DNA from 2 places in the Enterobacter sp. Li2LvB3 genome. Region 2 is predicted to be linked to the other one. Evidence: predicted binding sites of a transcription regulator. Region 2 holds the regulator's gene; the other holds the start of a gene.

Region 1 (6,628 bases), on a different contig from region 2:
CCGGCGACTTCTTCTTCAAGCGCTTCCACTCGCGCCGTCAGGCTGTCATTGCCCTCTGGTGCATCGGTTTCGGTATAACTGTCCAGCGGTTCCACATCACCGCTGAACAGGTGCATAAAGCGGCTTTCGCGCTTGCCCGGCTCCCGCGCAAGGCGTTGCACGTAAGGGCCATCTTCGCGTGTCGCCAGCCCTTCCAGCGTTTGCTCGACTTCCTGCATATCGCTGAATTCATGCATTCGGGAGGCACGTGAACGCAGTTCGCCAGGGGTTTGCGCGCCACGCAACAGCAGCGTGGTGATGACCGCCACTTCTGCGCTACTTAATTTGAGATCGCCAAACTCGGAATTACAAAAACGTTGTTCGTACTTGGTCACCCGGTTGCCAAACCCGCTCACCGTGCGCAGATAATGCCGTTTGACCAGCGCGTCCAGTACATCCTGCACGTCGTGTTCACCGAGATTCATCACCGGCTCGCGGTTGGTCTTTTGATTACAGGCCATGGTCACCGCATTCACAGATAACGGATATTGCTCTGGGGTGGTCACCTGCTTTTCAAGCAGGCAGCCAATGACCCGCGCTTCGGTGGCGGTTAACTGATATTTCATCTTTTCTCCTTAACGACCTGCTGTCCAGTCTGGGGTGGTTAACGCCGTCAGCACATGGTCACGCCATTCACCATCGATAAGCAGATAATCTTTGGCGTAACCTTCTTTCTCAAACCCTAAACGCGCCAGCAAATTTCCGCTGCGTTGGTTATGCGGCATATAGTTCGCCATGATGCGATGAATGTGTTGAGTGCGTTGCATGTAGCGAATTGCCGTGGTCAGCGCTTCAAACATCAACCCCTGACCTTGCCACTTCTGTCCGATGGAATACCCAAGATAACAGGCGTGAAATGACCCACGCACTACATTGGAAAAGTTAGCGATACCAACGATCTCTTTTTCTTCCGGGTCCAGCAGCGCAAAATAGAACGCACTACCTTGCTTGTGAAACTCCGTAATCATACTGAGCCGCGCCTGCCAGCCTGACGGGTAACAATGGCTCTCATCCCGAACGGGTTCCCAGGGTTTTAAAAACTGGCGATTCTCGGCGTAATAATCCGCCAGACGCCAGGCATCACGCTCATGCACCAGACGGACGACAAGCCTGTCCGTTGTCAGGCGCACTTTTGGCACATTACTGCGATAGCCAAACATCGATACCACTCCTTCCCGTCGCTTCTGCTCTACCCATTAGCTTTACTATACCTGCGCCTTTGCCGTCTGTGAAAACAGTGACATACCATTTTGACCTCTTTTCACATTTTTCGATGAGAAGTCTCTATCAAAGCACCCTTTTGATAAAAAAATATTGTCGCTGGCGGGGTGGGAAAAAGCCTGACGACCCCGCAGAATATTAGCGTGCTCACCATCTTCTTTTCCCTGGAGGGGAAATGTCCCGCGTATCACAGGCCAGGAACCTGGGTAAATATTTCCTGTTAGTCGATAACATGCTGGTCGTGCTCGGCTTTTTTGTCGTTTTTCCGCTTATTTCGATTCGCTTTGTCGATCAAATGGGCTGGGCGGCATTAATGGTCGGCATCGCGCTGGGTTTACGCCAGTTTGTCCAGCAGGGGCTGGGCGTATTTGGTGGGGCTATCGCTGACCGTTTTGGTGCCAAACCAATGATTGTCACCGGGATGTTGTTACGCGCGGCAGGTTTCGCCACCATGGGAATTGCGCATGAACCCTGGCTGCTGTGGTTCTCCTGCTTCCTTTCCGGTATCGGCGGCACCCTCTTCGATCCCCCACGAACGGCACTGGTGGTCAAGCTGATCCGCCCGCGCCAGCGAGGCCGCTTCTTCTCTGTGCTGATGATGCAGGATAGCGCCGGTGCGGTGGTAGGCGCACTGCTGGGAAGCTGGTTGCTGCAATATGATTTTCGTCTGGTGTGTGCCACCGGCGCAGTGCTCTTTATTCTGTGTGCAGCCTTTAACGCATGGCTGCTGCCTGCATGGAAATTATCGACGGTAAAAGCCCCAGTGCGTGAAGGTCTGGGCCGCGTGCTACGTGACAAACGCTTCGTCACTTATGTACTGACCCTGACGGGCTATTACATGCTCGCGGTTCAGGTCATGCTGATGCTGCCCATCATGGTCAACGATATTGCCGGCTCACCCGCGGCCGTCAAATGGATGTATGCCATTGAAGCCAGCCTCTCATTGACGCTGCTTTATCCGATTGCTCGCTGGAGCGAACGCCGGTTTCGTCTTGAGCATCGGCTGATGGCCGGGCTGCTGCTGATGACCCTGAGCATGATGCCGATTGGGCTAGTGAATACCTTGCAGCAGCTCTTTATGCTGATATGCACGTTCTACATCGGTTCGATTATCGCCGAACCGGCGCGTGAAACGCTGAGTGCCTCTCTGGCAGACGCCCGCGCCCGTGGCAGCTATATGGGGTTCAGCCGTCTTGGGCTGGCCTTTGGCGGTGCGCTGGGCTATGCCGGCGGTGGCTGGCTGTTTGATGCGGGCAAAGCGCTGAATCAACCAGAGCTTCCGTGGATGATGCTGGGCGTGGTGGGCTTTATTACACTTCTTGCATTGTGGTGGCAGTTCAGCCAGAAACGCAGTGCGCGCGGGATGCTCGAGCCTGGCGCATAACCTCTCTGTTCGGCGGGAGCGCTCTCCCGCCCTTCTTTATCAGTTTTTTCTGCTGGTTTCTGCCAGATCTCACTGACATACTGACGCATCAGGACAGAAGCGCCGATATTTTTTTGAGGAACGCCATGAAGAAGATCGTCTTTGCCGCAGCATTCGTCGTTAGTGGCCTGCTGGTGGGTTGTAACCAGCTTACGCAATATACCGTCAGTGAGCAGGAGATTAATCAGGCGCTGGAAAAGCATAACAACTTTTCAAAAGACATTGGCGTGCCGGGCCTTGCCGACGCGCATATCGTGCTGAGCAAGCTCACCAGCCAGATTGGGCGTGAAGAGCCGAACAAAGTCACCCTTACCGGTGATGCAGACCTGGACATGAATTCACTCTTCGGTAGCCAGAAAGCGAATATCAAACTCAAGCTCAAAGCACTGCCGGTCTTCAATAAAGAGAAAGGGGCCATCTATCTGCAAGAGATGGAAGTGGTGGATGCAGTGGTTTCACCCGATAAGATGAAACCGGTGATCCAGACCCTGATCCCCTACCTCAACCAGTCGCTGAGTAGCTATTTCAACCAGCAGCCAGCCTATGTTCTGAGTGAAGATAAGAGCAAAGGCGAATCGCTTGCCAAAAAATATGCAAAAGGGATAGAGGTGAAACCGGGAGAAATCATCATTCCATTCACCGATTAACCCCAGGGGCGCTCAGGCGCCCTTTTTTTTACGGAAATGTGTGCAAACGAAAACGTTTCCGCTTATGATTTGTGTCCGGCAAAAACGGCCATCCCAATGACTGATTCCTGACAAGCCGGAGCTCATCCATGACTGCACAACCCCAGGTTCTTAAAATCCGCCGCCCTGACGACTGGCATATCCATCTGCGTGATGGCGATATGCTGAAAACCGTCGTGCCTTATACCAGCGAAATTTATGGCCGCGCGATTGTTATGCCTAACCTGGTTCCGCCAGTCACCACCGTCGATGCTGCTATCGCATATCGCCAGCGTATTCTTGATGCCGTCCCTGCGGGCCATGATTTCACCCCGCTGATGACCTGCTATCTGACGGACTCACTCGACCCGAACGAGGTGGAGCGTGGGTTTAACGAAGGGGTGTTCACCGCCGCTAAGCTCTACCCGGCCAATGCGACCACCAACTCCAGCCACGGTGTAACCAGTATCGACGCCATTATGCCGGTGCTGGAAAGAATGCAGAAACTGGGGATGCCGCTGCTGATCCACGGCGAAGTTACCCATGCTGATATTGATATCTTCGACCGTGAGGCCCGTTTTATTGAGACGGTGATGGAGCCGCTGCGTCAGCGTCTGCCTGCACTGAAAGTGGTGTTTGAGCACATCACCACCAAAGATGCCGCCGAATATGTTCGCGACGGCAACGAGCTTATCGCTGCTACCATCACCCCACAGCATCTGATGTTTAACCGTAACCACATGCTGGTAGGCGGTGTTCGTCCGCATCTCTACTGCCTGCCGATCCTCAAGCGTAATATTCACCAGCAGGCACTGCGCGAGCTGGTGGCAAGTGGCTTCGACCGCGCATTCCTGGGCACCGATTCCGCGCCACACGCGCGTCATCGTAAAGAAGCGAGCTGCGGCTGTGCGGGCTGCTTTAACGCGCCAACGGCACTTGCCAGCTACGCAACCGTGTTTGAAGAGATGAACGCGCTGGCGCATTTTGAGGCCTTCTGCTCCCTGAACGGCCAGCGTTTCTATGGCCTGCCGGTCAATGAAACCTTTATCGAACTGGAGCGCACCGCGTACCAGGTAGAAGACGCCATTCCACTGACTGACGACACGCTGATCCCATTCCTGGCGGGTGAAACCGTGCAATGGACAGTTAAACGCTAAAAATATCAATGCCCCTTGTTGTCAAACCCATAATATACCTGTATAAATAAACAGTATATTACACAGGGGGCATTTATGCGTATTGAAGTTACCATCGCCAAAACAACCGTTCTGCCTGCTGGCGCGCTTGATGCGCTTGCCGGTGAATTATCCCGCCGTATTCACAACAGTTTCCCGGAAAACGATGGCGCCGTAACGGTACGTTATGCTGCCGCGAACAATCTGTCCGTTATTGGCGCTGCGAAAGAAGATAAAGATCGCATCAGCGAAATCCTGCAAGAAACGTGGGAAAGTGCCGACGACTGGTTCATCACCGATTAAATCTTGCTCCCTCATTGTGTTTTTTTGCCGGGTCGCCCCGGCTTTTTTTTATCTGCTATCCGGCATTCGGGATAGTTCAAAATAATTGGGTGTCTTCTTTAAAAAACGTGAACAAGATGGTGTTTTATTGTTCGAACAATCCTAAAACACAGAAAAATGTGTTGCCAGCTATTTATTTTTCCCGTCATAACCCTTATTTATTGATATACTGAAGTTGCTTCAGAAAAACATGCATTGAACCTCAAAGTCGTTGTCTTCTAGCACGTATTAAGGGGGTTATCATGGAAAAGAATAGTGAAGTCATCCAGACCCATCCTCTCGTTGGTTGGGATATCAGTACCGTAGATAGCTACGATGCTTTGATGCTGCGTTTGCACTACCAGACCCCGAATCAGCCAAACCGTGAAGAAGCGGAAATTGGGCAGACGCTGTGGCTTACCACTGCCGTCGCACGTCAGTTTATTTCTATTTTGGAAGCAGGTATTGCAAAAATAGAATCTGGCGACTACCAGGAAAATGAGTATAAACGGCATTAACCTTATGCCCACATTTCACTCAACAGGCACCCTCGGGGTGCCTTATTTATTTCTCCCTTGTATAACCCTCCGATGTTAATTACTCTGCTACAAAGTGTTGGTTTATGAGATACCTATGAAATACGACTTAATCATTATAGGCAGCGGCTCCGTGGGTTCTGCAGCAGGTTATTATGCAACGCGGGCCGGTCTTAACGTTCTGATGATAGACGCCCATCTTCCTCCGCATTCTGAAGGCAGCCATCACGGTGATACCCGTCTGATTCGTCATGCCTATGGCGAAGGTGAACGCTATGTGCCCCTGGTGCTGCGTGCCCAGACGCTTTGGGATGAACTGGCCACGCTCACCGAAGAGCGCGTCTTTGACCGAACAGGCATTATTAACCTCGGACCTGCCCATTCCGCTTTTCTGGCCACCGTCGAACACAGCGCGCGTGAGTTTAATCTTGATGTTGAGCGTCTTGACGCCGAAGCCATCATGAAACGCTGGCCGGAGATCCGTGTTCCTGATGATTACTTTGGGCTGTTTGAAGCCAATTCCGGCGTGTTGCATTGCGAGACGGCTATCAAAACCTGGATTTCTCTTGCTGAAAAAGCAGGATGCGCTCAACTATTCAACTGCCCGGTAACTGCCATTACCCATCACGAAGATGGCGTCACCGTCAGCACCCAGGAAGGCGACTACTCTGCCTCTCGTTTGCTTATCAGCGCTGGCACCTGGGTAACAAAACTGCTGCCTGACCTGCCCGTACAGCCAGTGCGTAAAGTCTTCTCCTGGTTTCAGGCGGATGGTCGTTACAGCAGCCAGAATAAGTTCCCGGCCTTCACTGGCGAATTGCCCAATGGCGATCAGTTCTACGGCTTCCCGTCAGAAAAAGACGCGCTCAAGATTGGTAAACACAACGGCGGGCAAGTTATCTCTTCACCAGAAGAGCGTAAACCTTTTGGCGCTTACCCGACCGACGGTTCTGAAGCCTTTACGTTCCTGCGAAATATCCTGCCAGGTATTGGCGGCCTGCTCTACGGTGCAGCCTGCACCTATGACAACACGCCGGATGAAGATTTCATCATCGACACCCTGCCTGGCCATGACAACACGCTGCTCATCACCGGGCTTAGCGGCCACGGGTTTAAATTTGCCTCTGTGCTGGGCGAAATCGCTGCACAATTTGCGCAGGGGATCGCGCCACAGTTTGATCTGAAGCCCTTCTCCCTCTCCCGTTTTAACGGATAATACGCCCTCAGGCTCCGAAGATGCGGAGCCTG
Region 2 (6,628 bases):
TGCCGGGAGCCGGGATTGCTAAGGGGGCGGCGACCCCCTTAGCACGTTCACCACAGCGGATTAGGCAGGTAGCAGGAGAGTCTGAGTGAACGGAACGATGCCACTAAAATAACAGAGTGGCTTAATATCGCTTAACTGACTGGTATAACCCCGGATATCCGGGGTTATTTTTTAGCGGGCGACCCGCAAACCATGTTCAACACCATGACTGAAAACCACCTGCCATAGCTGTATATCACGCGCCCTGAATGCACCCGCGCAGGCGTTCAGGTAATATATGAACATCCGTTTGAATCGTTCGGAATAGTTGTCGGCAATCTCTGGCCAGGCATCGAGAAAACGCGACTGCCATGCCATCAACGTGGTGTCGTAATCTGCGCCAAAGTTATGCCAGTCCTCCACAATAAAGTGGGGTTCGCTGGCGTTCGCTATCTGGCGAACCGACGGTAAACAGCCATTCGGAAAGATGTATTTATTGATCCATGGATCAACACTATGGTCGGTCTTTTTCGAACCAATGGTGTGAAGCAGGAAGATACCATCCGGTTTCAGATTACGGTCTGCTACCGAAAAATAGGTTCTGTAGTTTTTAGGCCCAACGTGCTCGAACATCCCGACAGAGACAATGCGGTCGAACTGATCGTGTAGCTCGCGGTAATCCTGGAGCAGAATATTGACGTCCAGGTCGTGACACCGCTCCTGCGCCATTTTCTGCTGTTCTGCAGAGATAGTCACACCTACCACGCTGACACCGTAGTTTTTCGCCATATAGTATGCAAGACCACCCCAGCCGCAGCCGATATCCAGCACGCGCATCCCCGGCTGTAACTGCAATTTCTCGCAGATCAGACGCAGTTTCGCCTGCTGGGCCTCTTCAAGCGTCGAGGCCTCTTTCCAGTAGGCACAAGAGTATTGCATGTAGGGATCAAGCATCCGGCTAAAGAGGTCATTACCCAGATCGTAATGCTCTTTACCCACGATCCATGCCCGTTTTTTGCTTTGCAGGTTGAACAAGCGGGCAGCAGCGACACGCAGGGTATCCTTCACATTACGGGGAAGCTGACTCTCCAGCCCGGCGCGTAAAACGCTTGAGAAAAAGATATCCAGCCGCTCGCATTCCCACCAGCCATCCATATAACTTTCACCCAGTCCTAACGATCCCTCTTGCAATACACGCTTGAAAAAATCGGGATGTTTGATTTGGGGATCGGATGGGGAAGGCCCGTTGATAGTGATGCCTGCACGACCCAATAGTTCAGTGACGATCCGGGACCAGTTGTCGTCCGGAACGCTGACTTCTTCTATACACGATGAACTCATAGCTTCTCCATCACCTTGCTGTGATCAGAACCTTCAAACAGCGTAGACGCTTTTTTTGGTTTGTGAGAAATCTCACGGTATTACGCCCCGTGAGGCTAGTATCCGACGTAGAACAGAGGAAGGGAGATAACCCTTGCCGAAAGGCCTTCCATGGTAAAACGGGAGCACTCCGGCTCCCGTTAACACTTAATATTTATCGTATTTAATCGAACCAAATTTAGTATAGGCCTCAAAATTTGGTGATTCAATAGAAAATTCTTAGCAACCTAATCACTGAAATGTAACATAATTGCTGGTGCGATTATGCGTGCGATGTTTCAGCCTGGGCTGCCGTATTATCCTCACGGTGTGCCGATGACTGCATCTGATAGCCGATGCCAGCAAGTGCAACGGTAACCAGCATCACGCTGGTGGTGGTGAGCAGTGGTGTTGCAATCAGTGCCGATACCACCAGGCTTGCCAGGAAGCACAGCCCCAGTTGCAGTGTGTTCTGCAAGGCTGCCGCACGGCCCGTTGCCTGTGGGAACGGCCGTAAAGCCTGCGCCACCACAATCGGGTAAATGGCACCGTTAGCAATTGCCATCACACAGAATGGAATCAGGATTTCCGCCAGACCAGCACCCGGAATAAAGCCGACGGCCCAGGTACCAATAACGCTTAAAGCGTACAGCGCCAGCAGCCAGGGTAACATCTGCTGCCCCTGCCATTTTTGCAGCGCCGCACGGCAACCGTAACCGCCCACCAGGAAGGCGATAGTCTGTGGAACATAGCTCAGGCCGATGGCCGCCGGGCTGTACCCCATATCGTGCAGAATAAAGGGTGAGCCGGTCAGCCATGCAAAGAAGCTGGCTGAACAGGCGGCGTAGATAAGCACGTTGCCGCGGTACGCTTTGGTGCGCAGCAAAGAGGTAAAGGTAATTGGCTTCGCTTCCGGATGTGTCTCTTTTTTATGCGCAGGTTTCAGGGCGAATGCGGGCAGCATCAGCACCAGAGTGATGGCAAACAGGGTGGCGAAAATCGCCTGCCAGTCGAAATGCGCCAGGATCCAACTGCCCAGCAGTGGTGCAAGCGCGGGAGAGAGGCCAACCAGCGGCATAATAGTGGCAAAAATTCGATTGGTCCGTGAAGCCGGATAGTAATCCGTCACCAGCGCCTGCCAGGTGACCGCTGCGGCACAAACGCCGACGGCCTGAACAAAACGCAGCACCAGTAACCAGGTTGCATCGCGTACCCACAACATCCCAAGACAGCCTACGGCAAAAATTGCCAGACCCAGTAACAGCACTGGTTTACGACCAAAACGGTCGGAGAGCGGCCCCCACAGCAGCTGTGCAAAGGCAAAACCGGCGAGGAACAAACTCAGGCTGGCGCTAATGGCCGCGGCAGGCGTTTGCAAATCTTCCTGCATTGCAGCGAATGCGGGTAAGTACATATCGGTAGCTAAAAAGCCCAGCACGCTTAAGCCGCCGAGCCAGACTAAAAAACCTTTCCTGGGTTGCATTGTTTTATTCTCCTTAAGGAGGCAGGGTACGTTGGCGCAGAGTGTAGGGAGTGCAAAGCGGCTTGTGAAACGCTAATATTTGGCGGGTGCATTCAAATTTTTTGCAGGCAGAAAATGTGGTCAGATTATTCTCTTGAAGTTGTGGATGCTGTCGCCCGTAACGGCAGCTTCAGCGGAGCCGCGCAGGAACTACACCGCGTCCCCTCGGCCATTAGCTACACGGTGCGTCAGCTTGAGGAGTGGCTGGCCGTTCCGCTGTTTGAACGCCGCCATCGCGACGTGGAGTTAACGCCTGCCGGGGCGTGGTTTTTGAAAGAAGGGCGTTCTGTTATCAAAAAAATGCAGATCACTCGTGAACAGTGTCAGCAGATTGCTAATGGCTGGCGAGGTCATCTTTCTATTGCGGTGGATAACATCGTAAAACCTGAACGTACCCGGCAGATGATTGTCGATTTTTATCGCCACTTCTCCGATGTCGAGCTGCGGGTATCGCAGGAAGTCTTTAACGGTGTCTGGGATGCGCTGGCAGATGGCAGGGCAGAGATGGCGATCGGCGCAACACAGGCCATACCCGTTGGGGGACGTTACGCATTTCGCGATATGGGAATGTTAAGCTGGAAATGCGTGGTGGCAAGCGATCACCCGCTGGCGGCAATGGCAGGGCCGTTAAGCGATGATACCCTGCGTAACTGGCCATCGCTGGTACTGGAAGATACGTCACGCTCGTTACCCAAGCGTGTGACCTGGCTTCTGGATAACCAGCGACGGGTGATTGCGCCCGACTGGGAATCCTCCGCGACCTGCCTTTCTGCCGGGTTGTGTGTGGCAATGGTGCCGGTCCATTTTGCCAGACCACGAATCGATGCCGGGGAGTGGGTTGCCCTTGAGCTTGAAAACCCATTCCCGGACGCGGCCTGTTGTCTGACCTGGCAGCAAAGTGACGTATCGCCCGCGATGGCCTGGCTGCTGGATTACCTGGGGGACAGTGAAACGCTGAACAGGGAGTGGTTACGGGAGCCAGATTAACTGGCTCCGTACACGATTAACGGCGGTAGTCGCGGAAAGGACCGTCCGCCACGGAGCGACGTTCGATAAGACGCGGGTGGACTTCAATTGACTGCGACTCTTCACGTTTGTTAACGATCCTGTCCATCAGCATGTTGAAGGCTGTTTCACCCAGAGAATCTTTCGGCTGATGAATAGTGGTCAGCGCCGGGGTGAAGAAACGCGCGTTGCGCACGTTGTCATACCCGATCACAGAAATATCCTGCGGTACGCGCAAACCCAGCTCATCGGCAGCACAAAGCGCACCCATCGCCATAATATCGCCACCGCAGAAGACAGCAGTCGGACGATGCGGTTGGGAGACTATTTGCTGCATTGCGCGGTAACCGGATTCAGGCTCAAAGTCACCCTGAACAATCCAGTTTTCTGGAACGGTGATCAGTGCTTCTTCCATGGCTTTCATAAATCCGGCCAGACGGCCTGCACCGGTGTTACGCTCCAGTGGACCTGGAATCACGCCAATCTCGCGGTGACCCCGTTCTACCAGATAACGACCGGCCATGTAACCGCCTTCAAAGGCGTTATCGATTACTGAGTCAGTAAAATCGGCGTGCGCTTCACCCCAGTCCATCACCACCATTGGGATGTGACGGTACTCTTCCAGCATGGAGAGCACAGAATCCGGGTATTCGGAACACATGACCAGCAGGCCATCCACGCGTTTTTGCGCCATCATTGACAGATAAGCGCGCTGTTTCTCATGGTTGTTCCACGCGTTACCCAGGATCAGGGTATAGCCTTTCTGGAAGCAGTTTTTCTCGACCGCCTCGATTATCTCTGCGAAATATGCAGCTTCGCTGCTGGTGGCCAGCAAACCAATGGATTTGGTGTGATTAACTTTAAGGCTACGTGCGACCGCGCTTGGCGAATAGTGCAGTTCTTTGATCGCCGCCCAGACGGCATTACGCGTCTCTTCCGCTACAAAACGGGTTTTGTTAATTACATGTGATACGGTTGTAGTGGAAACGTTTGCGCGTTTTGCCACGTCTTTAATTGTTGCCATTAAATGTCACTCCAGACCATATCCTAAGCTCCTGAAAAACTTGAAGGTAAACGTTTGCCTTCTCTCACCCTTATCACGCAATCTGGAATTGCGACACGCCGGGAAAACGACACAGGACGTCAGGAGGGGGTCAATGGCCGGTACGCTAATAAATTTAGCGTGGAATTTTGTCCTATCTTGATGAAAAGGGGAAGAGCAAAAGTGGATATCAGTTTAAATCCAGGAAGATTTTTGACGTAAACTGTGTAAAAATGAGCAAGCTCACTTTTCGTAAGGTGATTAAAAGGAGAAAAATTGATGAGTACCGATCTTAAGTTTTCGCTGACGACCACCGTTATCGTGCTGGCACTGATTGTTGCAGCTGGTCTGACGGCTGTATTGCACTGATTTACGCGGGGGGAGAGTTCTCTCCCTCCACATTCCTCGCTGATTGTTACTTCTCCGGCAATAATCTTTTGCCAAATTGTTAACTTCTCATTTTTTGTGATTGGTGTCATGCTTTTTGCTTCTTTGTTCTGTGTCGCGGTACGACACGGCATCCGGAGTTGACTCATGAAAATCAATTATCCTCTGCTGGCCCTGGCGATTGGCGCTTTTGGGATTGGCACCACCGAATTTTCCCCGATGGGGTTATTGCCTGTTATCGCCCGGGGTGTAGACGTCTCTATCCCGGCGGCCGGTATGCTGATTAGCGCCTACGCGATTGGCGTGATGGTAGGGGCACCGTTAATGACGTTGCTGCTTTCACACCGTGCGCGCCGTAATGCGCTGATTTTCCTGATGGCTATTTTTACCCTGGGGAATGTGCTTTCCGCGCTTTCACCGGATTACACGACGCTGATGTTGTCACGTATCCTGACCAGCCTTAACCACGGTGCCTTCTTCGGACTGGGCTCGGTGGTTGCAGCAAGCGTTGTACCTAAACATAAGCAGGCCAGCGCCGTGGCAACCATGTTTATGGGTCTGACCATTGCCAACATCGGCGGTGTACCTGCGGCCACGTGGCTGGGTGAAGCGATCGGCTGGCGTATGTCGTTCCTGGCAACCGCTGCACTGGGCGTGATTGCTATGGTCGCACTGTTCTTCTCGTTGCCAAAAGGCAGCGCAGGCGAACGCCCTGATGTACGCAAAGAGCTGTCCGTGCTGGTTCGTCCTCAGGTATTGTCTGCGCTGCTGACCACCGTGCTGGGGGCTGGGGCGATGTTCACGCTCTATACCTATATTTCGCCCGTGCTGCACGACATTACTCATGTCACGCCGGTCTTTATTACCGCGATGCTGGTGCTGATTGGCGTAGGGTTCTCTATCGGTAACTACCTGGGCGGTAAGCTGGCAGACCGTTCCGTGAGTGGCACGCTGAAAGGCTTCTTAACGCTGCTAATTGTCATCATGGTGGCCATTCCGTGGCTGGCGCGTAACGAATTTGGCGCAGCCATTGCGATGGTGGTATGGGGTGCGGCGACCTTTGCCGTGGTTCCGCCGTTGCAGATGCGGGTAATGCGTGTGGCGCATGAAGCGCCAGGACTCTCTTCATCCGTGAATATTGGTGCGTTTAACCTGGGTAATGCACTGGGCGCTGCGGCCGGTGGTGCAGTGATTTCGGGTGGCCTGGGGTACAGCTTTGTGCCGGTAATGGGGGCGATTATTGCGGCTCTGGGGTTACTGCTGGTACTGATGTCGGGTCGTAAACAGCCAGAAACGGCCTGCGCGGCTGAATAATCATAACGCAGAAGGGCGAA

Evidence for each region. The regulator PurR, encoded in region 2, represses purine synthesis genes. The targets are predictions, from matches to a motif close to CANGCAAACGTTTGCNTG.
Region 1: a site for PurR is predicted at 3,376-3,393, ahead of pyrC (dihydroorotase). Genes of this name have one in related genera too.

The regions. Positions count from the first base shown of each region.
Region 1 is NZ_JBSICG010000014.1:20,785-27,412, reverse strand. Features, by position in the region: gene ACS603_RS12990 (YceH family protein) at 1-605, opposite strand, end outside; gene rimJ (ribosomal protein S5-alanine N-acetyltransferase) at 615-1,199, opposite strand; gene mdtH (multidrug efflux MFS transporter MdtH) at 1,436-2,644, shown strand; gene ACS603_RS12975 (lipoprotein) at 2,770-3,330, shown strand; gene pyrC (dihydroorotase) at 3,459-4,505, shown strand; gene dinI (DNA damage-inducible protein I) at 4,581-4,826, shown strand; gene bssS (biofilm formation regulator BssS) at 5,108-5,362, shown strand; gene solA (N-methyl-L-tryptophan oxidase) at 5,478-6,596, shown strand.
Region 2 is NZ_JBSICG010000003.1:104,862-111,489, forward strand. Features, by position in the region: gene cfa (cyclopropane fatty acyl phospholipid synthase) at 172-1,320, opposite strand; gene punC (purine nucleoside transporter PunC) at 1,622-2,821, opposite strand; gene punR (DNA-binding transcriptional activator PunR) at 2,936-3,847, shown strand; gene purR (HTH-type transcriptional repressor PurR) at 3,864-4,889, opposite strand; gene cydH (cytochrome bd-I oxidase subunit CydH) at 5,187-5,276, shown strand; gene ACS603_RS03515 (MFS transporter) at 5,442-6,608, shown strand.